DNA from 3 places in the Facklamia sp. P12955 genome. Region 3 is predicted to be linked to each of the others. Evidence: riboswitches for the same ligand, from Rfam matches in the RefSeq annotation. Region 3 holds a riboswitch; each other region holds the start of a gene.
What was found. Region 3 has a riboswitch for tetrahydrofolate ahead of aroB (3-dehydroquinate synthase). Riboswitches for the same ligand answer to the same signal wherever they lie in the genome.
Positions count from the first base shown of each region.

Region 1: linked by a shared signal. The riboswitch ahead of folP (dihydropteroate synthase) and the one ahead of aroB (3-dehydroquinate synthase) in region 3 are both predicted to bind tetrahydrofolate.
Region 2: linked by a shared signal. The riboswitch ahead of ACQV2G_RS06610 (folate family ECF transporter S component) and the one ahead of aroB (3-dehydroquinate synthase) in region 3 are both predicted to bind tetrahydrofolate.

Region 1 is NZ_JBNUPF010000019.1:13,933-24,739, forward strand. Features, by position in the region: gene ACQV2G_RS06465 (ribonuclease J) at 1-809, opposite strand, end outside; gene pnp (polyribonucleotide nucleotidyltransferase) at 1,038-3,143, opposite strand; gene rpsO (30S ribosomal protein S15) at 3,305-3,574, opposite strand; gene ACQV2G_RS06480 (NUDIX hydrolase) at 3,706-4,239, opposite strand; gene ACQV2G_RS06485 (bifunctional folylpolyglutamate synthase/dihydrofolate synthase) at 4,226-5,500, opposite strand; partial or broken gene folE (GTP cyclohydrolase I FolE) at 5,497-6,568, opposite strand; gene folB (dihydroneopterin aldolase) at 6,572-6,922, opposite strand; gene folP (dihydropteroate synthase) at 6,931-7,923, opposite strand; THF riboswitch at 7,999-8,091, opposite strand; gene uvrB (excinuclease ABC subunit UvrB) at 8,153-10,150, opposite strand; gene rpsT (30S ribosomal protein S20) at 10,337-10,597, shown strand; gene ACQV2G_RS06515 (diaminopimelate dehydrogenase) at 10,761-10,807, opposite strand, start outside.
Region 2 is NZ_JBNUPF010000020.1:2,156-12,962, reverse strand. Features, by position in the region: gene ACQV2G_RS06650 (50S ribosomal protein L11 methyltransferase) at 1-912, opposite strand, end outside; gene gpsB (cell division regulator GpsB) at 1,165-1,500, shown strand; RNA gene rnpB (RNase P RNA component class B) at 1,512-1,889, shown strand; gene ACQV2G_RS06635 (THUMP domain-containing class I SAM-dependent RNA methyltransferase) at 1,989-3,116, shown strand; gene ACQV2G_RS06630 (ribonuclease HI family protein) at 3,092-3,532, opposite strand; gene ACQV2G_RS06625 (hypothetical protein) at 3,573-4,538, shown strand; gene ACQV2G_RS06620 (DUF2187 family protein) at 4,603-5,037, opposite strand; gene ACQV2G_RS06615 (diacylglycerol/lipid kinase family protein) at 5,109-6,032, opposite strand; THF riboswitch at 6,129-6,226, shown strand; gene ACQV2G_RS06610 (folate family ECF transporter S component) at 6,276-6,833, shown strand; gene ACQV2G_RS06605 (rhodanese-related sulfurtransferase) at 7,113-8,084, shown strand; gene ACQV2G_RS06600 (transglycosylase domain-containing protein) at 8,111-10,807, shown strand, end outside.
Region 3 is NZ_JBNUPF010000013.1:6,420-17,226, forward strand. Features, by position in the region: gene ACQV2G_RS04900 (aminotransferase class IV) at 1-583, opposite strand, end outside; gene aroF (3-deoxy-7-phosphoheptulonate synthase) at 565-1,335, opposite strand; gene aroQ (type II 3-dehydroquinate dehydratase) at 1,351-1,809, opposite strand; gene ACQV2G_RS04915 (shikimate kinase) at 1,775-3,061, opposite strand; gene aroC (chorismate synthase) at 3,088-4,200, opposite strand; gene ACQV2G_RS04925 (3-phosphoshikimate 1-carboxyvinyltransferase) at 4,190-5,461, opposite strand; gene aroB (3-dehydroquinate synthase) at 5,462-6,502, opposite strand; THF riboswitch at 6,570-6,663, opposite strand; gene pabB (aminodeoxychorismate synthase component I) at 6,838-8,856, shown strand; gene ACQV2G_RS04940 (heavy metal translocating P-type ATPase) at 8,938-10,807, opposite strand, start outside.

The sequences.
Region 1 (10,807 bases), on a different contig from region 3:
GAAATTTTATCTAACTTTAAAGCGACATCGACAATTTCGTAAAGGTCTTTGGTTGGGAAGAAAATGGTTCGTCTTGAATGGTGAGCTGCTTCTAAGACTTGCTGAATACGCATAATGTTCGAGCCAATCGTCCCTACTATCACTCTTCCTCGCGCATTGCGGAAGACTTCTGTTATTTCTTCTGTAATAACACGATCATTCACATTTTCCACTGGTGATTCTGCCTCAGCAGAGTCACTCAATAAGGCAAGAACCTTTTTCTTACCTAAGTCTGTCAACCGACCAAAATCAGTGCGGTAAGCTTGAGAAGCTGAAGGGTCAAAGCGGAAATCGCCTGTGAAGACAATCGCCCCATCTTTAGTATCTATCACGATTCCGACTGAATCTGGAATGGTGTGAGTGGTAGGGAAGAAAGAAACATTGACATCACCAAATTCAATTTCAGTTTCTGAATCAATCACATGGAAATTTTCAAGGCGGTCATCGTGTCCTTGTCTACGAGCAGAAATAGAAGCCAATTCAATCGTTAACTGGGTTCCAAAAACCGGCGCATCAATCTTATCTAATAAATAAGGTAAGGCACCTACTGCATCGGCATGCCCATGTGACAAGAAAATCCCCACTACACGCTCAGCATTTTCTTCTAAATAGGTGAAGTCTGGAATCACCATATCAATTCCTAATAAATCATCTTGTGGATACAATAGCCCACAATCTAGCACAAATATGGCTTGATCGACTTCGACCAAATACATATTCTTGCCTTCTTCGCGAACACCACCTAAGGGAATAACTTTAATCTCACTCATAATACACCTCTATTATTATTTTTTCATATTTTATTAAACGCTTAGCAGCTTGATCTCCGTTAAGGGGTCAAATTCTGGCTTATCTCAGTTATTATAACATAGACCACCTTAAATTAAAATTTGAGCCTCTTTCCACCTCAACGACTACTGATTAAAGACTAATGAATTAGAATAAGCCCCCTTCATTTATAGGAGGGGGCTAAGACTTATTAAATTTATCGTTAATAATTATTCTGGCTTTTGCATTAACACTTTACGTGATAAATCAATCCGACCTTTTTCATCGATACTGGTTACTTTGACTGTTACAGTATCCCCAATATCAAAGACATCTTCGACCTTTTCAATGCGACGATGATCAATTTGAGAGATGTGAAGCAAACCTGATTTACCAGGTAGGACTTCCACAAAGCAACCATACTTCTCAATTCTAATAACTTTACCTTCGTATATTTTATTGACTTCCACATCTTCAACTAAGCTAAGCACAATCTCTTTTGCCTTTTTAATCATAGCTAAATCTGAAGAAGCAATGCTAACTTGTCCTTCTTGAGAAATATCCATCTTAACGCCAGTTTGGTCAATAATGGAGTTAATGGTGTCACCACCCTTACCAATAACCACCTTAATTTTTTCAGGATCAATTTGAACCATTTCAATCTTCGGTGCATAAGGACTTAATTCTGGTCGTGGTTGAGCTAATTCACGAGTGATATTATCTAGGATTTCGAGACGGGCTTTTTTAGCTTGGGCTAAAGCTTCTTCTAAAATGGCCTTAGTAATTCCTTTTATCTTAATATCCATTTGTAAGGCCGTAATGCCTTCGGCAGTCCCCGCCACTTTAAAGTCCATATCGCCTAAGTGGTCTTCTAAGCCTTGGATATCGGTTAGGACAGTGTAGTTATCGCCGTCCATCACTAAGCCCATAGCAATTCCTGCCACCGGTGCTTTAATCGGAACACCGGCATCCATTAATGCCAGCGTACCGGCACAAATGGATGCTTGTGAAGAAGAACCGTTGGATTCTAATACTTCAGCCACTAAACGAATAACGTATGGGAATTCTTCTTCTGAAGGAATCACTTGGGTTAAAGCTTTCTCACCTAGCGCACCGTGACCAATTTCACGACGACCTGGTGAACCCACTCGTCCGGTTTCTCCTACTGAGAAGTTAGGGAAGTTATAATGATGCATGAAGCGTTTGCCTTCTTCTAATCCAAGACCATCAATAATTTGATGTTCGGATAAAGGAGCCAAGGTAGCTACTGATAAAGCTTGCGTTTGTCCACGGGTGAAGAGTCCTGAACCATGGGTACGTGGTAAAATGCCAGCCAAAGATTCCAAAGGACGAATTTCATCTATTTGACGACCATCTGGACGAATACGGTCATGGGTAATCAACCGACGAACGACTTCTTTTTCTAAGTCCTGCATAGCCGAAGAAACATCTTTCAGTTTCTCTTCTAAATCTTCTGCTTCGGCATACTTTTCACTAAAGAAAACTTCAGCTTCTTCACTCAATTGATTAACCGCTTCATCGCGGGCTTGTTTTTCCTGTGTTTTAACAGCTGTAACCATTTTTTCATTGTATAAGCTCTTGACTTGCTCAGTGATTTCTTGATCGATTTGAACTAATTCAAATTCAAATTTTTCTTTTCCAACTGCTTGGACAATCTCTTTTTGAAAGGCCACTAATTCTTGAATATTAGCGTGTCCAAACAATAAGGCTTCCAGCATATCCTCTTCTGATGCTTCCTTAGCAGATGATTCTACCATGTTGATCGCGGTCGCAGTCCCTGCTACGGTTAAATCAATCTCAGAAACTTCTTTTTGGTCGGGTGTAGGGTTGATAACAAATTCACCATCGACACGTCCCACATCCACTCCGGCAATCGGTCCATCAAATGGTATATCTGAAATAGCCAATGCTAGCGAAGAACCAAACATAGCTGCCATCTCTGGTGAGCAATCTTGTTGAACTGAAAGGACTGTATTAGTAATTTGAATTTCATTCCGCACGCCTTCAGGAAACATTGGGCGGATTGGACGGTCAATTAAGCGGGCAGTCAGGGTCGCGTTATCAGAAGGTCTACCCTCACGTTTTAAGAAACCACCTGGCACCTTACCAACCGCATACATTTTTTCAATGTAGTGAACCGTTAAGGGGAAGAAATTCATCGGTGAAGGGGATTTGGAAGCGACAGCAGCAGTCAAAACGACTGTATCGCCATAACGTACTAAAACTGCTCCATTGGCTTGTTTAGCCATTTGTCCTACTTCAACAATTAAGGGACGGCCTCCCCAATTTGTTTCAAATACTTGTTTAGTTGTCATAACATAACTCCTTTTAAATTTTTAATCATTCGGAGTAGCACTAAACAAAAATCAACCGTTTAAAGTTTAAACGACTCATTTTTGTATAGTGTGAAACTCCGAACAAATCTACTAGTAATATAACAAAAAGGATGGCTAATTGCCATCCTTTAGTCGCAGGATTAACGACGTAATCCTAATCTTTTAATTAAATCACGGTAACGAGTAACGTCCTTGTTACGTAGGTAAGCAAGAAGGTTACGACGGTGACCAATTTTCTTCATTAATCCACGATAAGAGTGAAAATCTTTCTTATGTGTTTTAATATGGTCGTTTAAATTGTTGATGTCTTCTGTTAAGACAGCAACTTGAACCTCAACAGAACCGGTATCACCTTCGTGACGTGCGTATTCTTTCATGATTTCAGTTTTACGTTCTTGTGTTAATGCCATATTATTCACCTCTTTCTAATTTATTTCCACTAGCTAAGTAAAGCGTTGGTGATGCGCTAAACCGAGCGAGGGCATTGTTCTGAATTTTCATACAGAACAATGATTAATTATAGTTTAAAGCAGTCTCATAATCAAGGGGGTTTCTTAATTAATTGGAAATAGGGCTGAAATTCGTCTGGAGCTTGATCTTCTGCTAATAAGTGAACAGCCAATTCTGATTGAGCGCTTTGTTTAGTGGTCCCTTGGAAGTAGTACCTAAAATCTAGATGATAATGAGCCCCTTCGCCTTTTTGTGGGTTAGCGGGGATGGCAAATAGATTAAGGTCTACTAATTCGGACTGAGTAAGGGAGGTGAATTTTAAACCCGTTTCTTCGTATAGCTCACGCAAGGCTGTTGTTTGAGGGGTCTCCCCTATTTCCACGTGTCCTGCAGGTAATAAAGTTTTATGTAAATAAGGATGATGAATAAAAACTAAAGACTGATCTTGAAAAACCAAGGCTGAAGCTGATAAGTGCAATGGACTTTTGCGGTCCAAGAGATTGCTTGCAGGATATTGATCCATTATTTCTTGGAGCCTTAAAAACTTCTTCTGATTAAAGAAGGGTGAGACTTTAATCAATTCTTGCGCATTATTCAAAAGCTCTGCTGCATTAATTTGTTGCAAACAAATCCCTCACTTTTTTTATCAGATGGAAAGAGCCCACAACAATAATAGGATCGTCTTGGTCTTCCATCAGTTGTTTTAATCCTGCACGACTATCCGGATAAGAAATCACTGAGCTTCCTTTTTGTTCAAAAAGTTTTGCTAGCTCTTTGGTATCCATCGCTCGATCTGGAAAATCGGGCTGGGTCACATAAAAATCAGCAGTTAATTTTAATAATTCATCTAGAATAGCCGGTACATCTTTGTCTTTGAGAAAACCACACAAAATGCTCAACTTTTGACCAGCATATAATGATTGGATGCTAGAGATTAATTCTTGAATGGCATCTAAATTATGAGCAGCATCTAGGATAATGTCGGGAGTGCTTTGCACTTTTTCAAAACGTCCTACCATTCTTAAGTCTTTAAAAGCTTTTGTCATGTCAGTCTCTATAGGAGAAGGTTGTTCACTTTCCAACCATACTTGATACCATTTAAAGACGGTCTTTAAATTTTCATTTTGGAAAGTCCCTAATAAGGGCAAGTAGAGTTCAAAACTTTTTTGATTTAGTTCCACTTGAAAATAATGTGGACGCTTGTAAACAATCTTTTGGTCAGAGCTATCATGGAAAGAACTTTTTTGCTCCGAGCTTATTTGTTTAAGACGCTCAACCACTCCGTTCTTTTGGTTCGGCGCCACAATGACTTGTTGATTTGAACGGATAATACCAGCTTTAGTCTCTACGATAGCTTGCAAAGAATCCCCCAGTAAATTTAAATGATCCATACCAATTTTAGTAAAGATGGCATATTCAGAGTGGCTAATTGCATTGGTCGCATCAAGGCCCCCACCTACACCACATTCTAAAACTAGATAATCACAGGCTAAATGGGCATAATACAGGATCCCAATCAAAAAGGTGGTCTCAAATTGTGACAAATCTTTTTGTGGGTCTAAGCCTAACATAATCGCCGCTCGGTGAACTTCCGCCATGATACAGCTAAAATCTGACTGACTAATCATTTGGTCATTGACTTTAATACTTTCACATTCTGAATATAAATGAGGACTGGTAAATAGTCCTGTGCGATATCCATGAGCAAGTAATAAATGAGAAATCATATTAGCAGTTGACCCCTTACCATTAGTTCCCGCAATATGGATGATTTTAACGGTTTGGTCCGGTTGGCCCAATTGTTTCAACATGGCTTTTAAAACACTTAGACGGTCTCCTTCACCATAAAGAATAGTTGGTAAATCATCGGTCAAACTGTTAATCATAAGGCGTTCACCTTAGGTAAAGACTGCAGAAATTCATTCCGCAACTGAACATCTTCATTAAAGACGCCTAAATAATAGTTGGTACGGGTAATGGAGTTGACTTTTTGGACCCCGCGCATTTCCACACACATATGACGGGCATCAACCACCACAGCTACTCCCTTAGCATGGGTAATCTCCATCAAAACCTCAGCGACTTCACGCGTAATATTTTCTTGCACATTTAACTTTCTTGCAGCATAGTTTACCAATCTTGGTATTTTTGACAGGCCAATAATTTGTCCATCTTGTGGAAGATAGCCTACATGAACATTCCCAAAGAAGGGTAACATATGATGTTCACACATAGAATAAAAAGGGATATTATTGACTGCCACCATTTGTTGATTAGGACTGGCATCGGTTGGGAACATTTTTCCTTCCGTAAATTCTTCTAAGCGAGTAGAAGCTGTAATTTCCTTTAGCGACTTGGCAACACGTTTAGGTGTTTCAATGAGCCCCTCACGATCTGGGTCTTCTCCGATTTCGATTAAAAGCTCACGAACTAATTCTTCTATACGATTCAAATTAATTTCTTTCATTTTCTACCACTCTTTCTATTCTTTGGTCTTGTGTCTTTTCTAAATGTTCAATGGCTTGATTAATTTGACAATAAGCATAAAAATTGGTGTCAATAATTTCTTTTAAAGGAATTAACACAAACAAACGGTTCATTATTTCGGGATGCGGTAAAGTTAGCTGAGGGTCTTCACTTTCTAGATGGCCAAAATATAAGATATCCATATCTAAAGTTCTAGGTCCCCAAACGATCAATCGCTTTCTTAGTAACTTGGCTTCTATTTCATGAAGGTAGTCCAATAAGTCATAAGGATCTAAGTCTGTTTCAATGGCGAGAGCTTGATTAATGAAGTCATCTTGCACGACTCCTCCTACTGGAGAAGTCTGATAATAGGCCGAGGCTTTTAAGACTTCAATTTGTGGATGAGTCGCTAACAGCTCTTGCCCCTTTCGCAGATTAGCCATCCGATCTCCTAAGTTAGATCCGACACTCAGATAAACAGTTGCCATCCTCTATCCCTCCAATTCAATTTCGGCAGAATCTAAAATACCATCGATGGGTAATTGTAATTTGCGAACATTGACTTTGACCTGACTAATTAGTTGTGGATTGGATTGTTTTATTAAATCTAAAAGGTCAAAAGCAACTGTTTCAATCAAGTCGACCCGTGTTTTTTTTATATATTCAGCAACTAGATCATAAAAATGCGCATAAGAGACTGTTTCATTTAAATCATCTCGCGTGAGACTGGCCTTCATGGTCACCGTCAGATCAACAGCGATATTTTGACCTAATTTCTTCTCTTCAGGAAAATAGCCAATATGCGAATAAAAACGCATGTTATTTAATTTTATCTTAAACATAACTCCTCCTATTTAAGTGGATAAGCAGCAAAATTTGTATCCTCTAAGCCATCAGATAAGCGCAAGTGGTTACCAATTAACGAAGCAATCCGGTGAGAGCTTCCCACATGAACCCTAAGCATTTCGATACCCATAAAAGCAGCGATAGCGGATAAGGCAGCAGAGCCTTCGTCTCTTTGTCTGAATCCTTCTTCGGTTTCAACATCTACATTAAAGCCAGCTTCTTGCAGGGTGTTTTGAATAAAGCGTTTACGAGAAACCCCTAAGAAGCAGGTAAAGCCTTTTTGGTGAATCCGATTGGCTTGATGGATTAATTGGTAGTTCTCACGTTTAGTTAAACCAAAGCCGATACCTGGGTCAAGTGCGATGCGGTCTTTTTTGATACCCGCTTCAGTCGCATACTTTAAAGACTTATCAAAATACTTATCCATCAATTCAACAGCGTCCATTTTGGCAAAAGCGTCCAATTCTGCTTTGCTAAAGACGCCTTCTGCTCCAAACTGCGGAAAGACCTTGGCGGAAGGATGGTCTGGACGGACAATTACTGGATTAGCCATCACAATGACACCAGCTTGAGTTGGTGCAATCACTGAGGCCATGCGCGGGTCACCTAAAAGTCCAGTAATATCGTTGATAATATCGGCTCCGGCTGCAAGCGCTGCTTGAGCAACCTCAGCTTTCCAAGTATCAACTGAGATTATTACATCAGTTTGCGCTCTTAGGGCCTTGATAACTGGGACGACACGTTGGATTTCTTCTTCTACGGCCACATAAGTCGACCCCGGACGGGTAGATTCTCCTCCGATATCAATCATTTGACAACCTTGCTTAATCAGTTCCATCGCTCGCTTACAAGCCACTTCTAGACCAAACCATTTTCCTCCATCTGAAAAAGAATCTGGGGTCACATTGACGATTCCACAGAGAATGGTCGGGTCGCCATGCTTAATCTCACGATGGTTAAAGCGAAAGACTGGCTGTTTTTTTGGATTTACTTGCATGTTTTACTCTCCCCACTTAGATAGTTTGACTCAAAAAAAGAGCACTCTTCAAAAGAGTGCCCTCCACAAGATGAAAACAGCGGAGGCGATTATCTATCGCGTGAGAATCACTTCGTCTTCTAGCGACATCCCATCTAGAAGCACTTTACGTAAATAACCTACTCTGTTTTTGAATTCCCTTATATTGTAAGGGAATACATTAAAAATTACAATGTTAGATTTTTATTACTTATTTTATCTTGAAATGCGCTTTCAACTCCATCATTAAATCACGCGTCTCGGCTGCTTTTTCAAAATTCATTTCTTTAGCATAAGCTTTCATCAACATGGTTAAACGCTCCAGCTCTTCCTCTCTTTGCATCCGAGATAGTTGTTTGAAATCTAGTAAGACATTTTCTTGACGATCTTCTGCTTCCACATCGTGAGTGATACGAATTAAGTCGCGAATATCTTTTTTGATAGTCGTCGGTGTGATGCCATGCTCTTTATTATAAGCTGTTTGAATTTGGCGTCGTCTTTCTGTCTCATCAATCGCTTTTTGCATAGAATTAGTGATGCGGTCTGCATACATAATTACGCGACCGTTTTGGTTTCGAGCGGCTCGACCAATTGTTTGTACCAAGGCACGTTCTGACCTTAAAAAGCCTTCCTTGTCCGCATCTAAAATCGTCACCAGTGATACCTCAGGGACATCTAGTCCCTCTCTTAATAAGTTAATCCCGATTAAGACATCAAAAACACCTAATCTGAGATCACGGATGATTTCCGTTCGCTCCAAAGTCACAATATCTGAATGCAGATATTTGACCTTAATATCCAATTCCCTTAGATAATCGGTTAAGTCTTCAGACATTTTTTTGGTTAAAGTCGTTACAAAGACACGTTCATTTCTTTCCACTCTTAAACTAATTTCGGAAACTAAATCATCAATTTGTCCCTTAATCGGTCGAACCTCTATAACAGGATCCAAAAGACCTGTTGGACGAATAATTTGTTCGACATATTCATGGTTGGTATGTTCTAATTCATAAGGGCCTGGTGTGGCTGAGATATAAATAATCTGATTAATATGGTCTTCAAACTCATTGAGTTTAAGTGGACGATTATCCACAGCTGAAGGTAGACGAAAGCCGTATTCAACCAACTGATCCTTACGCGCCCGGTCACCATTATACATCCCACGAATCTGCGGCATGGTAATGTGGGATTCGTCAGCAACGATTAGAAAATCATCAGGAAAGAAATCTAATAGCGTATAAGGTGGCTCTCCTGGTGCACGCCCATCCAGATGGCGCGAATAGTTTTCAATGCCTGAACAATAGCCCATTTCCAATAACATTTCAATATCATAGTTAGTTCTTTGCTCTAGTCGCTGAGCTTCTAATAGTTTATTCTCAGAGCGTAAGACTTCTAATCTTTCCTCTAATTCTTGACGAATACTTTCAACTGCTCTTTGCGTTTGTTTTTGATTAGCTACGAAGTGGGTAGCCGGATAAATGGGATAGTGTTCGACATCCTTTTTGATTTCACCTGTTAAAACATCTACTTCACGGATACGGTCGATTTCATCACCGAAAAACTCAATCCGAATGACTTCTTTATCTCTTGAAGCTAAAAAGATTTCTAGGACATCGCCACGGGCTCTAAAGGTTCCACGTTGAAAATCAATATCATTGCGAACAAATTGCATGTCGACTAAACGAGCCATCACTTGGTCACGGGCAATTTCTTGACCTTGACGTAAAGAAAGTACATGCTCACGATACATGTCCGGATCAACCAAACCATAAATACACGACACTGAGGCGACTACTATCACATCGTCTCTTTCTAATAAAGAAGAAGAAGCTGAATGACGCAACTTATCAATTTCGTCATTGACACTGGATTCCTTTTCGATATAGGTATCAGAAGATGGCACATAGGCTTCTGGCTGATAATAATCATAGTAGGAGACAAAATATTCGACCGCATTATCAGGGAAAAATTCTAATAATTCGGAATATAATTGACCGGCTAGTGTTTTATTATGAGCTAGGACCAATGTTGGTTTATTGACTTCTTCAATTACCTTAGCCACTGTATATGTTTTACCCGTACCAGTAGCCCCAAGTAAAATCTGCTCTTTTTTTCCTGCTCTTAAACCAGCCGCTAACTCTTTAATTGCCTGGGGTTGGTCACCAGCTGGTTCATAAGGTGATACCACCCTAAATTTATTACTCTTCAAAAACTCGCCTCCATTTATGCTTTTGCTCTTAATAAATTACACAACTTTTGCTTGTCTCACAAGTTCAATGCTTATTAAATAATCTGACTTATTTTTATTGCAAGTTGACATTGTCTTCTGTATAATATTTCTTGTTGACTAAGTTTTCAGACTTAGACTAGATTTATTGAAAAGAGGTGACCATTCATGGCCAATACAGCATCAGCAAAAAAACGTACACGTCAAACTGAAAAAGTTTCTAGCCGTAAACGCACTCAAGTTTCTGCTTTAAGAACTGCAATGAAAAAAGTTCGCGTAGCAGTTGAAACGGGCGAAGGTGATGTTCAAGCATTATACCAAGCCGCAGTTAAAGCTATTGACTCTGCCGCAACTAAAGGCTTAATTCATCACAACAAAGCAGCACGTGATAAATCTCGTTTAGCTAAATTAATTGCATCTGCTAAATAATAATTGAGCTTCCATTGGGAGCTTTTTTGTTTTACTGATTAATCAGACCAAGCATCCTCGTTAATCCTTGTTTGATTAGGGGCCTAACAACAAGCCGATAAATCTTGTTACAGACCCTAATCGAAAGGTTTTAAGAAGGATGCTTTTTATGTTGAACTTCATTTTATAGATACTGATTAAGTAGTTCTTGTCGACTGTGCTTGCTTAAAT
Region 2 (10,807 bases), on a different contig from region 3:
ATAATTAATTTGGATTATTTCCCACTGATCTGTTGATAAAGAATCGATTACTTGTTCTGCCTTCTCAGTCAGTATGCCTCCAAGAATGAGATAGCCACCCTTTTCTAAAAGCTGATAGGCATCCTGATAGAGCTTGAGTAATATATGAGGTAGGATGTTTGCCATGATGATATTTACTTTTTCTTCAACACCTCTTAATAAATCATTGACATGAAATGATATAGGTGGTTGAAAATCATCAGAATAGCCCATATTTTGCCATTTTTGATAAGTAAGATTTTGTTTAGCAGCTGCGATTGCTTGAGGATCAAGATCGTATCCCACCACTTTTTGTGCGCTGAGAGCAAAAGCTATCAATGCAAGGATACCAGATCCCGTTCCAACATCATAAACTTTCTCGTCACCTCGCATAACCATTTCTAAAGCTTGCGCGCCGAGTCGGGTTGTCGGGTGATCACCTGTTCCAAAGGCAACTCCTGGGTCTAAATAAATAACTTTCTCATCCTTATATTTTGGAGAATAAGCATCCCATACCGGAACAACTTTTATAAATCGTGAAATTTCTTGAATTCGGTAGTTTTTCATCCAATTTTTTTGCCAATTTTCCATTTCAATCGGCTCTTTTTCCCAACTAAAATCGAAATAAAGGTTATCTTCTAAATAACTATCGAACAAGTCTTTTTCTATATCTTGTTCAAAAAAACCTAAGACAAGCCCCCGTTTATCTTGTTCTTTAAGGGATGGAGCTAAAGGAATTTCTCCAAATAAATTTTCTTTATTTTCCATATATCCATCGACATTTATAAGCTGCGTCCCTTTCGCCCCCCACTCAAATAAGAGATGAGAAACATATTCCACTTCATCAGGCTTCTTAGTTTCAAGATAGATAGTCACTTTTGTCCAATGAGTCATTAAACCCCCCCAGTCAATGCATCTAAAAAATTTAAAGCTGAGCTTATTCACATTATGGAGGACTGTTTATCTTTTTTCAATCAAAAGAAGTTATTTTTTCAAGATTAAGTCTAGCTATTTTAATAAGGGCATGTAATAATAAATAATAGACTTTAGAATATTTGTAACTTTTTTTGAAATTTTCAAAAGAAAAGGATAAAATAGTAGTTGATATTCTATTTAATATAAAAGCTAATAAACGAGGTGAACTTCATGGCAGAAAAAAACTTAACAGCAAAAGATATCTTACAAAAAGAATTTTCTCGTTCCATGCGTGGCTATAATGCTGCTGAAGTCGATGAGTATCTCGATAGTATTATTCGTGACTATGATTCTTATCAAAAAGATGTAGTGTTCTTAAAGAATGAAAATGAGCGACTCATTGCTAAAATAGATGAATTAACTAAGCAGTTATCATTAGCTAAGAAAAACGTTTCAACAACTCCAGGTTCTGGCGTAACCAACTTTGATATCCTTAAACGTTTATCTAACTTAGAAAAACATGTTTTCGGAGCCAAAATTTCAAACACAGAGTATAGTCAAAATTAATGATCATAGTAAATTTCAGGTAATCGCGGTCAATTCATTTGGCTGAGGAAAGTCCATGCTCGCACAAGCTGAAACGCTTGTAGTGTTCGTGCTTAGCTAAACAATAAGCTAAGGTAGCCTTAAGGTGAACGGCGAGTGAATATTCTAAGGCTTAGCTAAGAATAAGTAATTCATAAAGTGCCACAGAGACGATCTTTTTGGAAACAAAAAGCTGAAACGCGGTAAACCCCTCGAGCGAGCAACCCAAATTTGGTAGGGGCACTCTCTGTATGGGAAAATGCGTAAGCATTGCTTAACTGAAAGAGAGACAAGTTATCTTGTAGATAGATGATTACCCTTTATTTATTCTTGCCTATGGAATAAATATTGACAGAACATGGCTTATCGAAATTTACTAATATAGGTATTTATAGATGCATATAGTCAACAACACGATTCTGAGCCTAAAAGCTTGTTGAATCGTGTTTTTTTAAAAGGAAGGATTATCCATGAAAACATATCACTTAATTGCTACAGCAGCTGCAGGTATCGAGGGAATAGCTAATCAAGAACTCAAGGATTTAGGCTATGAAACACAAACAGAGAATGGTCGCGTGCGCTTTAAAGGAACTGCAGAAGATATTGCTAAAACAAACCTATGGTTGAGAACAGCTGATCGAATTAAAGTAGTGGTTGGCGAATTTAAAGCAACCTCTTTTGAAGAATTGTTTGACCAAACCTATGCGATTGCCTGGGAAGACCTCTTGCCCATGGATGGAGAATTTCCTGTTTCAGGTAAATCGGTGAAATCAAAACTTTATTCTGTCCCTAACTGTCAAAGAATTGTCAAAAAAGCCATTGCCAAACGGCTAATGGATCACTATGCTCGTAAAATGCCTTTGAGCGAAACAGGTGATTACTACCCTATTGAAATATCGATACTAAAAGATGTGGCGATGATTACTTTAGACACAAGTGGAAGCAGTCTATTTAAACGAGGTTATCGAACTGAAAAAGGTGGCGCGCCTCTAAAAGAAAATATGGCAGCAGCTTTAGTCAAATTGACTACTTGGTTCCCTGACCGTCCTCTTTATGATCCAACTTGCGGGTCTGGAACAATTTTAATTGAAGCTGCCTTAATGGGACGCAATATTGCTCCAGGATTAAATCGGTCATTTGCAGCAGAAAAATGGGAGTTCTTTAATCCAGAAGTATGGTCAAAGGAAAAAACAAAAGCACGTCAAAAAATTAACCATGAAATAAAACTCAATATCTTTGGAAGCGATATAGATGGAAGAATGATTGAAATCGCCAAGCAAAATGCAGCAAATGCCGGTGTGGGAGAAGATATTACTTTTAAACAAATGCAGTTAAAAGATTACCGTCCGAATGAAGAATATGGCATTTTAATCTCCAACCCTCCTTATGGGGACCGCTTGCTAGATGAAGATAAGGTACACCAACTATACCAGGACATGGGTACTATTTACCGTTTGATGACCACTTGGTCGAAGTATATTCTCTCAAGTGATGACTCATTTGAGAAATTTTATGGTGAAAAAGCTAGCAAAAAACGCAAGTTATATAACGGTGCCTTAAAAGTAAATTATTATCAATTTTGGTCTACAAATAAATAAGGGTCTAAAGTCTTTACTTTCCCTTGTTTACGTAAGGCTTGTTTTGCTGCTTGATCAGCTGCTCGATTTTCTTTTTCAGGAATCCATTTTAGAAAAAGTAAAGGATAATGGTCCATTTCAAAGAGAATAACTTTTAAAAGCTTGCTAAAATAGTCTTTTTTGGCAAAACGTTTTTCAATCGATTGGAAAACAATCTTAGAATCGGTTTTAATTTGAATGAGTTGATCTGTTTTTAATTTTTCTTGCTTGATCCATTGCATAGCTAATCTTAAAGCAAAAAACTCAGCTTGGTGATTATCCAGACATTCATTAATATAAAATTTAAAAGTAGCAACTTTTTCACCATTGAATACCAAAAAAGCTAGGCCCGCTTCTTTAGTTTTAGGATCAAAAGCGGCATCAATTTGTATCCACATAGGTTTTTCACCCTCTCTATTTTGAAAGGAGTCTCCTCAATTGACAGATCTTATTCATATGCCAAATAAGAGCGAATATTTCTATCGCAAAGCCATGAATGCGCTTGAACAAAATGATTATGCAAGTGCATCTAACTTTTTGAAAGAAAGCTATCAGATAGAACCTTCCCTTAAAGTGTTTAAAGAACTAATTTCTATTCATATTATTCAAAATAAAAGTCAAGCTGTCAAAAAGTTATGGCAAAATTTTCTTTCAGACCACTCCATACAAGACCTTGACTATGAATTAGCGATGCTTTATGTTCATTCTTTACCTTATCTTTTTTCTCATCAAAAACTATTGATTCAGTTATATGAAATCAAAGAATATTTTGATCAAAAAAAATGGGATATCTCTTTGATTGTTAAACAAATTGAAAAAATTAAAGAAAAAGAAGCTCTTTCTAAAGAACTTCAACTCCTTATAAATACGAAGAGGTTAGATTCAAAGTTGAAACAATTGAAAGAACTAACCTTATATGAACTTTTAAAAGAAATCAAAAACTTCTATAGTTTAGATTACTCCCTTAAACATCCAATCTTGACTGCATTATTGGCTGACAAAGAGATAAGTCAATTCGTTAAAAGTGATATATTGCATCATTATATAGTTCGAAATTACCAGGCCCATCTGAAACTGACATGGTTTGAAGAAATTAAAATCATCGATAGCCTATCTCTAGTCCCTTATAAAGAAGATTCGACCTATTTACAAATAAAAGCTCTTCTTGAAGATTATACGGTCAATAATAATCCTCATATTTATGATGGTCTACTAGAAGAAATAAATTTATTGGTGATGGTATACTATCCATTTATCAAAGAAAAAATCTCAGACCCTGTTGCATGGTTTAATAGCTTTTTAAGTTATTACCATATAGAAAAAAGTGAAGAATCCGATCAAAATGAGCGAATGGATGAAATTCTCCAACAGGCTATCGATGAAATCAAACAACTAAGTCTATAGATAGAAATTTAAAGAAAACTTTCTAAATAAATTAGAGCAAGTCTATAGTAGACTCGCTCTAATTTTACTTCTCTTCTTCTGACTGTGTATCATTTTCCTTGGTGTTTTTATGGTGCACGGTAGGTTGTGGATCTAGAATGACATGCTTATCCTCTTCTTGTGGTGGTAAGGATATAAAATCAATAATATCTTTGAAATTGACTATGGTCTTCTCTTCAATAATATCTTGCATCATCATATCTGATTCTTGCCAATAAATATCTACAACTGCACTATTAGAAAGCAATTTTGTAATTATTCCTGTCATGCTACTTTCTCTAAATTTGAAAGTAATCTTATCCCCTATTTCTGGTCGAATTGCTAACTTTACTGATTCAATCATTTCAAGACCCGTTTCATAATCTACATCTAATAGCGAAGCGATACGTGACTTGCTTGTCCCGCGTCTTAACTCCTTTTCAATTAGACTTCGTTGCCCATCTGAAATTTTTTTCGACACGTTATCCCTCTTTTCTTAAATTGCCCTCTGTAATTGTTATTATACCACATTTTTCTTTTTTATTCTAAAGGTTACTCTTTCTCTACCTTTGGAACCCATACAGAAAGTGCTTGACTATGAATCTTAATTTCTAATGGTAAACTTGGGCCTTTATCGCCATCAATGTTCGCTTTTAGTTCACGTTCTTCATTCAAGGAAGCGAGTTTAATATCGAATGTTTTACCCTTTAACGACAAGATGGACTCATTATCTAATTCGTGTCGAGGCAAGCCTTTCTCTTCAATAAAAGTAGCTATGCTTGATATAGCCAATGAACCCTTAAAAGCATAAAGATGACCCAATCCATCAAATAGCTGGTCTTGTGAAAGAAGATTTTCCATTCCTCCCACACTAGTAGTGAGTGTTAATAATATAAGATTGGTTTTAAGGTGATGAGATTCCTTTCCATCGACACTAATGTCTAAATCAAAATCTTCCTCTTCAAACATCGCTTTAAAGCCATCAAATAAATAAGCTAATACCCCAATCTTATTTTTTACTTTAGATTCAGTTTCAAATACTGCTGAAGGAATAGCTCCTAGCGCAAGAACATTCGCAAAATACTGCTCGTTAACTTGCCCGATATCCAATTTTTTTAACTCTAAAGATTTAAATTGATTAATGGCTTTTACTGGGTTTAGAGAGATTCCTAAAGATCTTGCTAAATCATTTACAGTCCCCAAAGGTAAAAAAGCAAAATGAGGTGGTTGTGAATTCTCCATTAAACCGGATACCACTTCCTTAATAGTGCCGTCACCGCCCAAACAAATAATAGTGTCGTATTCATCTGCAGGGGTAGTTTTTGCCCAATCATAGGCATCTTGAGGTTTTTCAGTTGTTCGGTGTTTGACTTGAGCATCGTATGTATTAATTAGTAAATCAGCTAACTGCTCAGCATATGCTTTGGCCTTACCCTTACCTGAACCTGGATTAGCGATGATTAAAACGCTCTTCATATTAACCCTCCTTTTTTTACATTATATCACAAGTCCTCCTAAACGATTTTCCCTTCCAATTTCTTTGAAAGTAAGTTACACTGATGTATATCATTAGACAGAGTAAAAGATAGAACGTCAAGTGTTGTTGGATGGGATGTGGCCAACAAACGAAAAGAATTTATTCTTGCGATACTATCTTTGCATTCGCTGCATTAATATTATTTGTAGCGCTCTCTTGTCAAAAAAAGGAGCGTATTTTTTATGCAAAAACCTGATTCCCGTCGTATTATTTCATATGGTAATAAAGGAAAACTAACCACCCTACAATTAACTACCATGGCTTTATTATTAGCGTTTCGTATTATGTTAGCTTATATACCAGCGTTTAGAGTAGGTGAAATTGCCCAAATTGGAGTTGGCTTTATCGGTACTGCTATTTCCAGCGCTATAATTGGTCCATGGTGGGCTATCGTTATATCGGTAGCTAATGACATTATCACTGCTCTTCTAAATGGCTATAGCTTCTTCTTCGGTTATACCTTTAGTGCCGGTTTAGCTGGTTTCATTTATGGTTGGTTTTTGTGGCGTAAAGAACGTAATTGGAAAAATATTCTTATAGCAGTTGTTTTAGTAACCTTTATTGTAAACTTAGGATTTGGATCTCTATGGATTAAAATGATGCAAGGTAAAGCTTGGGCAGCATTCATGCCAATTCGTATCGCTAAAAACGCTGTTTCTCTTCCATTGAACACAATTATTTTAGTGATTATCCTAAAATTGCCTGTAATTGATCGTTTAATCAAAAAATTCCAATTTTAAACTTTATGGTAGCTCTTTTAGGTAGGTAACGCACTACTTACTATTTATGAATTATCTTATAAAATTAATAAAAAGGGCAGAAGTTTAAGCTTCTGCCCTTTTTATTAACGAAAATTTACTGTACTAAATATTATAAACTTCACTTAAAAAATCAAAAAATACTAGTAAACTTATTTAACAATCAGATTAAAAATTGTAAAAACTTGTGACATTTACTATATTTACGTATAATATGAAGATATGAAAATAAATGTAGCTTGCAACTACAGGAGGTATACTATGAAGAAAAATTATCGTGTATTGTTATATTACAAATATCAAAGAATTGAAGACCCTGAGTTATTTGCCAAAGAACACTTAGAGTTTTGCCGTCGTATCGGTTTAAAGGGGCGCGTATTAGTCGGTGAAGAAGGAATAAACGGAACCGTTTCAGGCACCCTAGATCAAACACAAAAGTATATGGACTATGTTCATTCACTAGAAGGTTTTGAAGATTTATGGTTTAAACAAGATCTTGCTGATGATTATGCGCATAAAAAGATGTCTGTGAGAACGCGTGAAGAAATTGTAGCTTTAAACTTAGATGATGATATTGATCCACATGAAATTACAGGACAATATCTATCCCCTAAAGAATTTAAAGATGCTCTACTTGACAAGGATACAGTTGTTCTTGACACTCGTAATGACTATGAGTATGATTTAGGTCATTTTAAGGGTGCGATCCGTCCTGAAATTCGTAATTTCCGTGAACTTCCTGACTGGGTGAAAGAAAACAAAGAAAAATTTATGGACAAACGCGTTGTTGTCTATTGCACAGGTGGTATCCGCTGCGAGAAATTCTCAGGTTGGTTACTTAAAGAAGGTTTTAAAGATGTGGGGCAATTACATGGTGGTATTGATACTTATGGAAAAGACCCTGAAATTAAAGGTGAGCTTTGGGAAGGTAAGATGTATGTTTTCGATGAACGTATTGCTGTCCCAGTTAATCAAGTAAATCCTACAGTAGTCGGAAAAGATTATTTTGATGGAACACCATGTGAAAGATACGTAAATTGTGCAAACCCAGAATGTAATGAACAAATATTGACTTCTAAAGCAAATGAAGATAAGTATTTACGTGGATGTAGTGAGGCCTGTCGTCGTCATCCTCGAAACCGCTATGTCGCTGAACATAACTTTTCCACAGAAGAATGGGAAGAAAGATTAAATGCAATTGGAGAAAGCTTAAGTAAAACACATTCTGCATAATTTAAGCCGATAAAGGGGATAATGAAATGACTAATAAAGAAAGCAAGAATCATCTGCCACCTTTGGAGGGTCATCATTTAAAAGATAGTAAGCCAAATCTCAATCAAAGGCGGCAAAGATTAATCAACCAGAAATCTTCTAACTATGTTAATAGCGAAGAAGCTCGAGCAAGAAGATTGAAAAGAATTAGTGAACTTGAAAATAAGAGCTTTAATAATTTTGATAAGGCTATTCCTCAGTCAAATGAGGATAGAAGACAGTTTTCTTCTAATCATTATCAATCGCTTAAAGTCAAAAAAGAAACTCCTATAGGTGAGTCAGTAAGCAATTTACACAATAAATCGATTAAAAAAGATCGCTCAGAGAAGAAAGTTATTAAAAAAACTGAAACTGACACTGATTTAAAGCTAGAAAATAAGACTAATAATCATACTAGCAGTAATAATTCTAGTAAGTTCAGTCGAGACGCTATAGAATCAAACAGACCTCAACAGAAGTCAAATCAAAAAACTGAAAGTGAAAGTGACAACCACTCAACGGATAAAAATCTTTTTCAGACTTACCTTGATAAAAGAAGAAAAAGAAAAAAAGAAGTGCGTAGTCAACTATCTTTGGAAGGTCTTGACCGGTTTTCAAAAATTTCCTTAGTCCTTTCGATTATCTTTAATGTATTTAGACGTCTATTCATCTACTTTGTAGTTGTAGATCTTCTTTTTGGCTTTCTCTTATCAGGTATTGGATTAGGCTACTTCACTTCATTAGTATCTGATACGACTCCACCAAGTAAACAAGAGATGGCTGAAGCTATTAATCAAGTCGAACAACAATCTAGTTTATATTATGACTCTGGCGACCTTATTGCTGATATAAGATCGGACGTCGTTAGATCTGTTACTAATTTAGAAGATATTTCACCCTATATTAAAGAAGGTTTAATTTCCATTGAAGATCAAGCTTTTTATGAGCATTACGGTGTTAACCCTAAATCAACACTTAGAGCAGTGCTTCAAACGCTTATTACCGGGTCTGGTACTGGAGGATCAACATTAACTCAGCAATTAGTTAAGCAGCAGTTATTAACAAATGATGTTACTTTCTTTAGAAAGGCTAACGAAATTCTCTTGGCCTTAAGAGTTGAAAAATATTTTACCAAAGACGAAATATTAAACGCTTATCTCAATGTTTCTCCTTTTGGCCGTAATAATGAAGGAGATAATATTGCGGGAATTCGTGAAGCTTCTGAAGGCATTTTCGGCAAAGAACCAAATGAAGTTAATTTAGCTCAAGCTGCCTTTTTAGTTGGTTTGCCTCAAGATCCTTATAGCTATACTCCTTATAACTATAACAGTTCACTTAGAGAGGATTTCAATCCTGGTATCAATCGAATGAAAGCTGTGCTATTCAGTATGTATCGTAACGAGGCTATTACTAAAGAAGAATACGAAACTGCGATTGATTATGATATTAGTAAAGATTTTATTAAACCTGAAAATCGTCCAATCGAACGCCAATCCTACCTGTATCAAACCGTCATGAATGAAGCCATTAAGAAATTAATGGAAATTAATGTCAATGACGATGGAAATCAGATGAGCGATGTTTTACAAGACATTGAATGGTATAATCAATATTATTCTGAAGCAGAAAACCAGCTGCGTACCGGGGGCTACAAAGTATATTCAACTATTGATAAAGAAATTTATGATCAATTACAAGAAACTGCTAAAGAAAACGTAGACTCATTAGGAGTAAGCTATGATGGGGTTTATACAGATCCTAGTACCGGTGAAGAAATCTATTATGTTGAAAATATTCAAACTGGTGTTGTGGTGATTGAAAACACTAGTGGAAAAGTACTGGGCTTTGTGGCTGGGACCGATTATGATAATAATCAAATTGACCATGCCTTTGCCACTCGCCGCTCTCCTGGTTCAACCATCAAACCACTTGCAGTCTATGCACCAGCAATTGAGAATAATCTTATTGCTCCTGCCACAATTGTACCCGATACACCATTTGTAGAAACTTATCCCGATGGAACTGAGTGGAAACCGACCAACTACGGCGAATCAATTTCTAATAAGTTTATCTCTGCCAGAGAATCATTAGCTAAGTCACTGAATTTGCCAACTATTCGAATTTATCAAGGGCTTATACAGCAAAACGTACCAGTCTATGATTATCTTGAACTCATGGGCTTTAAAGATGGCTTTGCATATGATCAAGAAGAAACATACAACCTAGCCTTTTCCATTGGTGGAGTGAATACCGGACCGACTGTTTTTGAACAAACATCTGCTTTTTCAACTTTTGCCAATAATGGTTATTATATTCAAGGGCATATTATCAGTAAGATTGTCGATTCATTTGGAAATACTGTATTTGAACAAGAAGTAGAGCCACAAAAAGTATTTAGTGAGGATACAAACTACTTAATGGTAGATATTTTAAGGGATACAACCGAATTCGGTTCAGGACAATATGCCAAAGCTAATCTGCAAGTTCCAGGAGACTGGATTGCCAAATCCGGAACTAGTGAAAATGCTAAAGATCTATGGTTTATTGCCTCTACTCCTTCTGTTACCATTGGTACATGGGCTGGCTATGATTCACAATATTATGAATACTTTGTTAACCCAGATGATGGACTTGGCAATGAATCGGTTCGTTCACAAATATACTGGGCTAATATCGCCAACGCCTTATTCAGAGTTCGACCTGAT
Region 3 (10,807 bases):
TTTCTTGCCAGTCTATGGGGCGAATAGTCACAGGGAAATGGTCAAGCACCCATTGACGCATAATACCTGGAAGAAGACCTGCGCTTGTTGGAGCAGTGATAAGCTCTTGGTCTTTAACAAAAAAGAGATTCGTAAAGCTTCCCTCAGTGATCTGGTCTTTTTCATTTAAAAAGATGCATTCAAAAGCCCCTTTTTCTCTTATCTGCTTTAAATTAATTTTGTTCGCTAAGTACATAGTGGACTTATGTTGCAAGAGTGTGTTAGAGGAATGGCGCTGCCACTTGGCTAATTTTAATGGCTTTGCAGGCAAGAATCTCTTACCATAGGGATCCGATCGTTCTTGTAGAACAAGATTACCTGGTGAGAGGATGATTTTTAAAGCCCCATCCACCATTTCTTTCTCGTTAATAGAGTTGACAATAACGTTTTTGGTTATAGAACTTTTGAAACCTAAAGCTTTGGCTGATTGACACAAACGGCTAAGATGTTGGTCTAAGAAGAGCGCTTGTCCATTGATGACTTTAAGGGTGGTAAAAACACCTTGTCCAAAAAGAAAGCCTTCATCTAATTTGATGTAAGCCATGGTTGGCACTCCTTCATTAGTTGATCCAACATAGAATAATCAATAGTCTGAGCGGCATCGGTCCAGGCCTGGTCGGGATTGTGATGGACTTCGACCATAATCCCCGAAATATCAGCGGCTAAAGCGGCTTTACTTAAAGGGAGGATGAGGTCGCGTCTACCACTGGCATGGCTAGGATCAATAACGACAGGTTGTTTCGTTTTGGCTTGGAGGAGAATAGCACCTGCTAAATCAAGGGTGTTGCGTGTTTCATCTTGAAAGCTACGTATGCCGCGTTCGCAGTATACAACCGAAGCTTTTCCTTCGCTCATTAAATACTGACCGGCCATTTCCCATTCTTTAAGAGTTGCTGAAAAGCCTCTTTTTAATAGGACAGGTTTACCGGCTTGACCTAACAACTTCAGCAGTTGGTAATTATACATATTTCGAGAACCTACTTGAAACATGTCCACAAGATCGATCAGCTTTTCGACATCATATTCACTTAAAACTTCTGTGACCATCGGGAGGTGAACTGAATCAGCGGCGGCTCTTAAGTACTTTACACCTTCAAAGCCTAAACCTTGAAAAGCATGAGGGCTAGTTCTTGGTTTATAAGCACCCGCTCGAATCATGTCGACTCCCGCCGCCTTCAAGGCTTGAGCTTCTTTAAAAATATGTTCTTCAGATTCAATAGAGCAGGGTCCAGCGATAACAATAGCTGGTTGTTTGCCAAAAGTGACTTGCTTTACAGATACAGAATTCATTGTCATTTATATCTTCTCTTTCTATGTGATAGGTGATGGATTATTAGGATTAAAGAGGTAATTTTTGATAAAATCCAGAGCTTGAAGGTAGCCTGCAGGGCCTTGTCCTTCAATTGTTATTAAGGCTAAATCTTGGATATATGAGACTTGTCGGTAACTTTCTCTTTGACTAATAGAACTTAGATGGACTTCTACAAAAGGAATAGCAACGGCTGCTAAAGCATCGCGAATAGCGATGGATGTATGGGTGTAGGCAGCTGGGTTTATTACTATGCCATCCACCTTTTGATAAGCATTTTGAATTTTATCGACTAAGGCTCCTTCGTGGTTGGATTGAAAGATATCAAGGTCTACAGCATATTCATTTGCCCATTTTTTTAAAGAGTTTGTTAAGTCAGAGTATGAGGTTTGACCGTATATTTCTGGTTGACGGATGCCTAATAAGTTAAGGTTGGGTCCGTTGAGGACTAATAATCGCATGTTTGATCAGCCTTTCTTGCATTTCTTGATAGCTAGTTGGGATAGAAGACTTGACGGGAATAATGAGGTCTGCACTCTCTTGGTAGAGTGTTTTTCGTTCATTCCATAAACGCTTAACTTGGTCTAGTGAAGCTGAAAGTGGTCGGCCCTTTCGAGACAGTTCTTCTAAGGGGCGCTCCAATAGAATCAATCGACCATTCTGAGTTAGAGCTTGTCGGTTCCTTGCCCTTAAAATGGCACCTCCGCCCGTGGCAATTACTTGCCCATTTTCCTTAGCCACTTGATGAATGATTTTTTCTTCTAGGTCGCGAAAAGGTTTTTCGCCCACCTTGGAAATATATTCAGAGATCGGTTGATGGATGACAGCTTCGATCAATTGATCGGTGTCTAAAAAGGGGCGGCCTAGTTGATCAGCCAGTTTTTTTCCGAGAGTGGTCTTGCCAACACCTGGCATTCCGATGAAAACTAAGTTTTCGATTCCCTGCCAATAGGATTGGCAAATTTGATGGATGAAGTCTGTCGGATAAGACTTACCGGTAAAAAGTTGACTGGCAAAAAAAGCTTGAGCAATTAACATGTCGAGTCCACCTATAGCTTGAATGCCTTGGCTTTTGGCTTGGAGGACTAAAGAAGAGCGTAAGGGATTATAGATGAGATCAACGACCGCTTCTAGTTGAGGGAATGCGGTCAAGTTTAATCTTAAATCCTGGTTATTAGGGTACATACCAACCGGTGTCGCATTGAAAATAACTTGAGCCGTCTGATTGTCAGCCTTTAATGGTGGGAAAGCTTGGCGAATGCTTAAATGGCTAACTCGTTGACAGTCTTGGTTTTTAGCATAAACAGCGATCATTTTGGCAGAGCCACCGGATCCAAGAATAAGCACATTTTTGCCTGTTAAGGTCAGATGATTATTTTTTAATAAAAAGTCTAAGCCAGCGTAGTCAGTATTATAGCCTTTGAGTTTTCCCTCTTCATTCACAATTGTATTGACCGATCCGATGGTTTTAGCCAAGGGGTCTAGGTTGTCTAAATAAGGTAAGGCCGCTTCTTTATAAGGAATAGTCACATTGAGTCCGAGGAAGTTTTTCTCTAAAAGAAAGTCTTTCAACTGATTGGGTTCTAATTCAATTAAGTGATAGGGATAGTTCCCAATTCGTTGGTGAATAGATTGGGAATAACTATGACCTAATTTACGTCCGATTAAGCCACAAAGAGTGGGTTTTTTATTTTTTTGAGATGTCTGTAACATAAGAACCTACTTTCTAAAGGCGGCAATTAATTTTTTGTTGAAATAGTTGGCCATTGACCGTCCATCATCATTAGGTCTAAAAGGCAAATAGCGGTCATTGCTTCAATAACGGGAACAACCCGAGGGACGATACAAGGATCATGCCGGCCCTCAATCGTCAATTCTTGATTAACTTGTTTATCAAGGTTGACACTTGCTTGGGGTTGACCGATAGAAGAAGTAGGCTTAATTGCTACTCGCATAATCAAGGGCATGCCAGTGGTCAAACCACCGATAATACCGCCGTGATGGTTGGTCAGCGTTTTAACCATCAAGTTATTATCCAAATAATAAGGATCGTTGTGCTGGCTGCCGCGTAAGTTTGCTCCAGCAAAGCCCGTTCCGAATTCTACGCCGCGAGTGGCGGGAATGCCAAACATGGCATGGGCTAATTTAGCTTCACACGAATCATAGAGGGGTTGACCGATACCAACTGGTAAGCCGTCAACGATTACTTCGATTTGCCCTCCTACAGAGTCTTTATCTTCTTTAGCGGCTAGGATAGCTTCCTTCATGGCTTGGCCTTGCAGGGCATCAATTACGGCAAATTCTTTATTAACTAATTCACTTAAGGCTTTAAAATCAGGTTGCGCAAAATCAACTAACCGGTCTTTTATACCAGCGATTGAATGAATGTGGCTATAAATTTGGATGTCGCTTGTTTCTAATAAATAGCGGGCAATACTACCAGCCATTACAATTGGAGCAGTCATGCGCCCTGAAAAGTGTCCGCCCCCACGAATGTCATGGTGTCCCTCATATTTAATGAAAGCAGGATAATCAGCATGTGAGGGGCGAGGGAGATAGTGATGTTGGGCATAATCCTTGGACTGCATGTCTTGATTCCTAATTTCTAAGCAAAGGGGCGCCCCACAGGTTTTACCGTCTACAATACCTGCTTTGACTTCAAATAAATCAGTCTCGTTACGGCTAGTTGACCAAACCTTTTTACCAGGACGACGACGTTCGAGAGCTGTTTGAATGGCTGCATAAGGGAAATCTAAACCGGCAGGAAGGCCATCAATGACTACCCCAATCGCTTTAGCATGGGATTGTCCGTAAACAGTGAGACGAAAATTTTGACCGAGACTAAAGGACATGATAGATACCTCCTAATTTTTGAAAATCATCGAAGAAGTGGGGATAAGATTTAGAAACACAGTCCGCCCCTTTAATAATCACAGGTTCTTGGGCAAAACTACCCGCAATGGCAGCTGTCATTGCAATACGGTGGTCTTGAAAAGTATCCACAATTCCGCCATGAAAGCCTTGCCCTCCTTGCAAGATGAACCCATCAGCTTCAGCTTGTATGTAGACACCTAAAGCTTGCATAAGAGCTACGGTAGATTCTATTCGGTCACTTTCTTTTAAGCGGAGGCGTTGGCCGTTAACGATGCGAGTAATCCCAGCTTTTCTAGCGGCTGCTAGGGTAAGGATAGGAATAGCATCGGGCAATTGACGGGCATCGATTTCCACTATTTGATTACTTGCAGTTGAAGTCTTACTGGGATGATAGTCAGTGGATTGTCTTGCCGACTCGGGGATGGGATAGCCCAATTTATCCAAATAGGACAAAGCCTGACGGTCTGCTTGGAGACTGTCAAAAGTAAGATTTAAGACCTGGACGCCTGCTACTAAGAAGAAAAGGGCGTTGGACCAATCGCCTTCTACTTGGTAGGGCGCTGCTTGTATAGGTCCATCGAGTAAGTGATAGGCTTGAGTTTGATGAGAAAAATCAATCCTTTTACTAAATTCTTTTAAGCTAGCTAAGGTCATGTCGACATAGGCAGCGGATTCCAAAGGCGAAGTTAATTTTATCTGACTTGCTTTATTTAAATGAGCGAGAGCCAAAGCTAATCCTGAAATAAATTGAGAAGAAACATTACCTGGAAGTTGGTAATTTCCTGCTTCTAACTTGCCTGAAAGCCAGATACTAGGGCCTTCTTCTTGCCAATAAATACCTAATTGGTCAAACAAGTCCCAATAAGGTTGGTTGGTTCGATTGATCAAACTCCCTTGGCGAAGGATTTCGACCTGTTGGTTCTTTTCTAACCGACTAGCTAAGATAGGAATTAGAAAGCGTAAGCTTGTTCCTGACTCGCCCACATTGAAGTGGCGCTTCATAGAATGAGCATCTGGCAGGATATGGTATGCTTTTTGATCTGAATCATGGTGAACCAGGCAACCTAGTCCTTCAATACAAGTCAATGTTGCTTCTAAATCTTTTGAAAGACGGTCTAAATAGATGGTAGAGGGACCATTGGCTAAGCTGGCTGCAAAGAGTGCTCGATGAGCGTCTGATTTAGAAGGAATTGCAGAAATACTGCCTTTTAAAGAGTGAGGCATAATTTGAATATCCATCTACAATCGACTCCCTGCTTCAATCCATTGGCCTAATTCATGAATAGGAATGGCTTGTCGGACACAATTTCCTATTTCAACAGGAATAATTAAGTGAATCGTTTGGTCTTGTTTTTTCTTGTCGTGATTAATGGCGTTCAGTAAATCATGGTTATCACAGTAATAAGTCTGGAATAGTCCTTGTTTTTGGTATAAATCTTCAAGAAGAGGAACGAATGATTGGCGGGCCCAACCCAATTTAAAACTAGCACGAGCCATCCATAATAGGCCGATTGCGACTGCTTCACCATGGTTCACTTGGTGGTTGCTAATACTTTCAATGGCATGGGCGAAAGTATGACCTAAATTAAGGAATTGTCTTTTACCTTGATCGTGAAAATCATTAGCAACATAGGCGTGTTTTATTTCTAAAGACCGTTTAATTAGATTCAAGTAGTTGAGTTGACTTTTATCTCGTCTGATGTCCTCCAATAAAGCGGGGTCAGTAAGGATCGCATATTTTATAATTTCTGCTAACCCATTGTTAATTTGTCTGATATCTAAGGTGTCTAAATAGGCAATATCGATATGAACCCAAGCGGGATGATAGAAAGTACCCACTTGATTTTTATAGGCACCAAAATTAATGCCATTTTTACCCCCAATGGCAGAGTCAACCATAGCTAAAAGAGTCGTCGGAACTTGTATAAAGTTGATTCCTCTTAAATATGTGGCGGCTAAAAAGCCCCCTAAGTCACCAATGACGCCACCACCAAAGGCGATTAGGCAATCAGACCGAGTAAGTTTTTCTTCTACCATACGATTCATCACTTCTTGATAACAAGCTAATGACTTTGACGCTTCACCGGCAGGAACAATATGGTAAGAAAAGGATGCTAACTGACCAAGTTGATCAATTTGTTCTTGGTAAAGGGTCGCCACATTTTGATCCGTTAGTAGAAACTTTTTTCCGCTCATTTGGCTTAAGCGTTTTTTTAATTGACTAAAATGATGGTGTTCTAGATAGATTGGATAAGGAAAAACATTCAATTGGATGTCCAAAATGTACCCTCCTAAACAAAAATAGGAGCTCTGAAAAATTCAGAGCTCCGCTAAAGATGGATAATAAAACAGCGGAAGATAAAAGGCATCGCATGATTGTTCATTTCGTTTTACAGCAACTTCCCATCTGTAAATACTTTACGCACCTTTTATACTCTGTTCAAAGTTCTCCTTCATTATAGGTGAATGATAGCACTTGTCAATCATTGACAAGGATTAAATGCTATTCTTTTTAAATTACTTTTCAGGTATTTTTACTAACTACAAATTGTGATAAAATAGGACAATAACCAGTTGCATAGATATCGTTGAAAAAAATGTTAGGAGAAACCATTATGAAGTTTGTTATCATTGATAATTATGATTCCTATACTTATAATCTGTTTCAATTAATAGCCAAAGTGACGCAAGAAGTTCCGTTGGTTATTAAGAATGATCAAATGTCATATGAAGAATTCAAATTGTTAGATTTTGATGCGGTGGTTATTTCACCAGGTCCTGGAAGTCCTGAAAATCCTGAAGATTTTGGTCTTTGCCGTGAAGTAATCGAAAAAGAAGAACGTCCCATATTGGGCATCTGTTTGGGTCAGCAAGGAATTTATTATCTGAATGGAGGAGAAATTATATTGGCTCCTCAGCCTGTTCATGGGCGGCTGAGTGAAATCAGACATAATAATCAAGGACTTTTTAAAGGACTACCGCAAGATTTTAAAGTGACCCGTTACCATTCTTTAGTCTGTAAAGAAGAGAAATTGGAGAACATTCAAGTGGATGCGAGAACGCACGATGGCTTAATTATGGGGATTTCTCATCGTAGCAAACCTCAATACGCCGTTCAGTTTCATCCAGAGTCAATTGCTTCACAAGAAGGTGAACGTCTAATTGAGAATTTTGTAGACTTGATCCACACCTTCCAAATACAGACAAATCCTTTGCGTGTTACAAAAGTTCCTTATCAAGGCAATGCACAAGCGTTGTTTAATCAGCTTTATCAAATTAATAAACAAACGCAATGGTTAGACTCTAGTCAAGTGACAAAAGCTTTGTCTCGTTTTTCTATAATTGGACAAGCGGGTCCTCGCCATGGCCATCGTCTGACCTATGATATTACGGATAATGTGGTTATCAAGACAGATATAAAGGGAAGAGAAGAAAGAATTCATCAAGATATATTCACTTATTTAGAAAAACATCAACCTCAATGGCCAATCCATCAAGATTTACCATGTGATTTCCAATTAGGTTATATTGGTTATTTTGGTTATGAGCTCAAAAGTTTAATGGAAGGGCCTAATCAGCATCAGTCATTGTATCCTGATGTTATATTAGATTATATTGATCGAGCGGCTGTTATCGATCATCACGAAAACCAACTTTATTTACTATCCTATAAAGATGACAAAGACTGGATCAAAGATTTAGATTTTTCACAGGCTTATATTTCAGTAGGTGAAAAAGAAGAGCTTATCATGGAGGCCTTCGATCAACCAACTATTGCTTGGGCTATGGCTCGCAGTGACTATTTGAAAGCTATCCACCAATGTCAAGACTACATTCGAAAAGGAGAGTCCTATGAAATATGTTTGACCAACCGCTTGGATATCAAAGACCAGCTAGATGCCTATATATATTACCAAACCTTACGCCAAGCCAGTCCAGCCCCTTACGCAGCCTTTTTAACTTTTGATCATTTTGCTGTTGCGTGTTCTTCTATGGAAAAATTCTTAACTTTGAATCGTGATGGTAGAGTTCAAACCAAGCCCATCAAAGGAACGGCTAAAAGGGGTCAAAACCCAGCAGAAGATCAAGCGATTATTCATGCTTTAGCAACCGAGGAAAAGACCATGGCTGAAAACTTGATGATCGTAGACCTATTGCGAAATGATTTAGGTAAGGTCTGTCAGATTGGAACAGTAACGGTTCCCAAGTTGATGGCTGTTGAGAGTTATTCAACCCTTCATCAATTAGTGACTACCGTTCAAGGCTTTCTTGCAAAAAATGTTTCAGCTATTGATCTGTTTAAAGCTTGCTTCCCTGGTGGTTCAATGACTGGAGCGCCGAAGTATCGTACCCTCGAATTAATTGATCAATTAGAAGGACGTCCACGAGGTATCTACTCAGGGGCTATTGGCTATATTGCTAATAATGGTTGTATGGATTTAAATATTGTTATACGTACGGCGGTTATTGAAGAAGAAAAGACTAGTCTCGGTCTAGGGGGAGCAATTATTGCCCTTTCAGATCCAGAAGAAGAGTACCAAGAAACTTTAGTCAAAGCCCAAGGAGCTCTTAATGCCTTAAAAGCCTATTACCATCTACCTTCAACTTACGAATTTAAAATTGAAGGGGCCTAAAAGGATTCATTAAAGATAAATGAGTTTGTTAAACGAAGAAAACCAGCAAGCATACCATTATTATGCTTGCTGGTTTTTTTATTATTTAACTTTCCCAAGTGTTCGCAAACTATTAAGAACTGCAAGGATGGTCACACCAACATCGGCGACAATAGCCATCCACATGGATGAGAAGCCTAAAGCGGCGAGGCTTAGGAAGAGTACCTTAATTCCAAGTGCAAAGGCTATATTTTCTTGAGCAATGCGTAAAGTTTTTTGAGCAATTTTAATAGCTTGAGGGAGTTTAGCTAAAGAATCATTCATAATGACAATGTCTGCTGATTCAATAGCTGCGTCAGATCCCATTCCTCCCATGGCAATTCCAATATCTGCACGGGCAAGAGCCGGGGCATCATTGATGCCATCACCGATAAAGGCTACATTAGAGGATTTTTTATTAGACGTTGATTGCTTAACGTTAGCTAAAATTTTCTCCAGTTCGATCATCTTTTCTTGTGGAAGCAAGTCACCTTTTGCTTGATCAATCCCAACAAGTTGAGCGATTTCGTCGACGGTTGCTTGATTGTCACCAGAAAGTAAGATGGCAGAGGAAATACCCAATTGATGTAATTCTGTCAGCGCGGACTGAGAATCTGGTTTGATCTGGTCTTTAATGAGGACATAGCCTTGATATGCTTGATTAATACTGAGATAAACGACAGTGGCAGCAGTCTTTAATTCTGGCACTTCGATCTTGAATTGATCCATCAAGTCCTTGTTTCCAGCAAGTAAACTTTTACCGTCCACAATTCCTTTAAGACCTTTACCGGTGATTGTTTCTACTTCTTGCACACGATGAGGATCTAAGGGCTGATTATAGGCTTCTTGAATGGAGAGTGCAATAGGATGGTGGGATTGGCTCTCCAAGTGAGCCAGTGCTTCTAAAAACTCATTTTTGCTTAAATATAAGGCCTCTACTTTGTCAATCGCAAAGTTACCTTGAGTGATTGTTCCGGTTTTATCTAAAACTAAGGTCTTAATCTTTGTTAGGGTTTCGAGGAAATTTCCGCCTTTAACCATGATACCTTCACGTGCTGCTGCACCAATTCCACCATAAAAACTCATAGGAACAGAGACAACTAAGGCACAAGGACAAGAGATAACTAAAAATTGTAACGCACGGTAAAAGCTTGTTGACCAAGAAATGTCACTAAAAAAGATAGGAGGCAAAGTAGCCAAAAGAACTGCTAAGGCAACTACAACCGGTGTATAAACGCGTGCGAACCGAGTAATAAATTTCTCAGTAGCTGCCTTTTTGGAAGAAGCATTTTCAACTAAGTCGATAATTTGGCTGACCGTTGAATTTTGGAAGGTCTTAGTGACTTTAACTTTCAGTTGAGAACTTAAGTTGATCGAACCTGAGTAGAGGGTGTCGCCTTCTTTTAAACTCTGAGGAAGAGATTCTCCAGTAATAGCTGAGTGGTCTACTTGAGATTGACCTTGGATAATTTGTCCATCTAGAGGGACCTTGTCTCCGACAGCTACGATAAACTCTTGACCTTCAACTAACTCGCGGGGGTCAATTTTGGTTAATGTACCATCAGTTTGTTGAATACGGGCAAAGTCAGGACGAATTGCCATCAAGGATTGAATTGATTGGCGAGATTGGTTAACGGCACGGTCTTGAAACCATTCTCCGATAGAATAGAACAGCATAACGGCAACTGCTTCAGGGTACTCACCAATCACAAAGGCACCTAAGGTAGCAATCGTCATTAAGAAATTTTCTTCTAACCAGTCCTTATTTTTAATTTTATTCCAAGTAGTTTTAAGTACATTCTGACCTATGAACAGATAGGTCAGACCAAAATAACCCACTAGAAGCCATTCAGAAGAAATATAATTTGTTAAAAAGAATCCTAAGATAAATAAAGGAATGGTAATTAAAATACGCCAGCCTTCGCTATCAAGT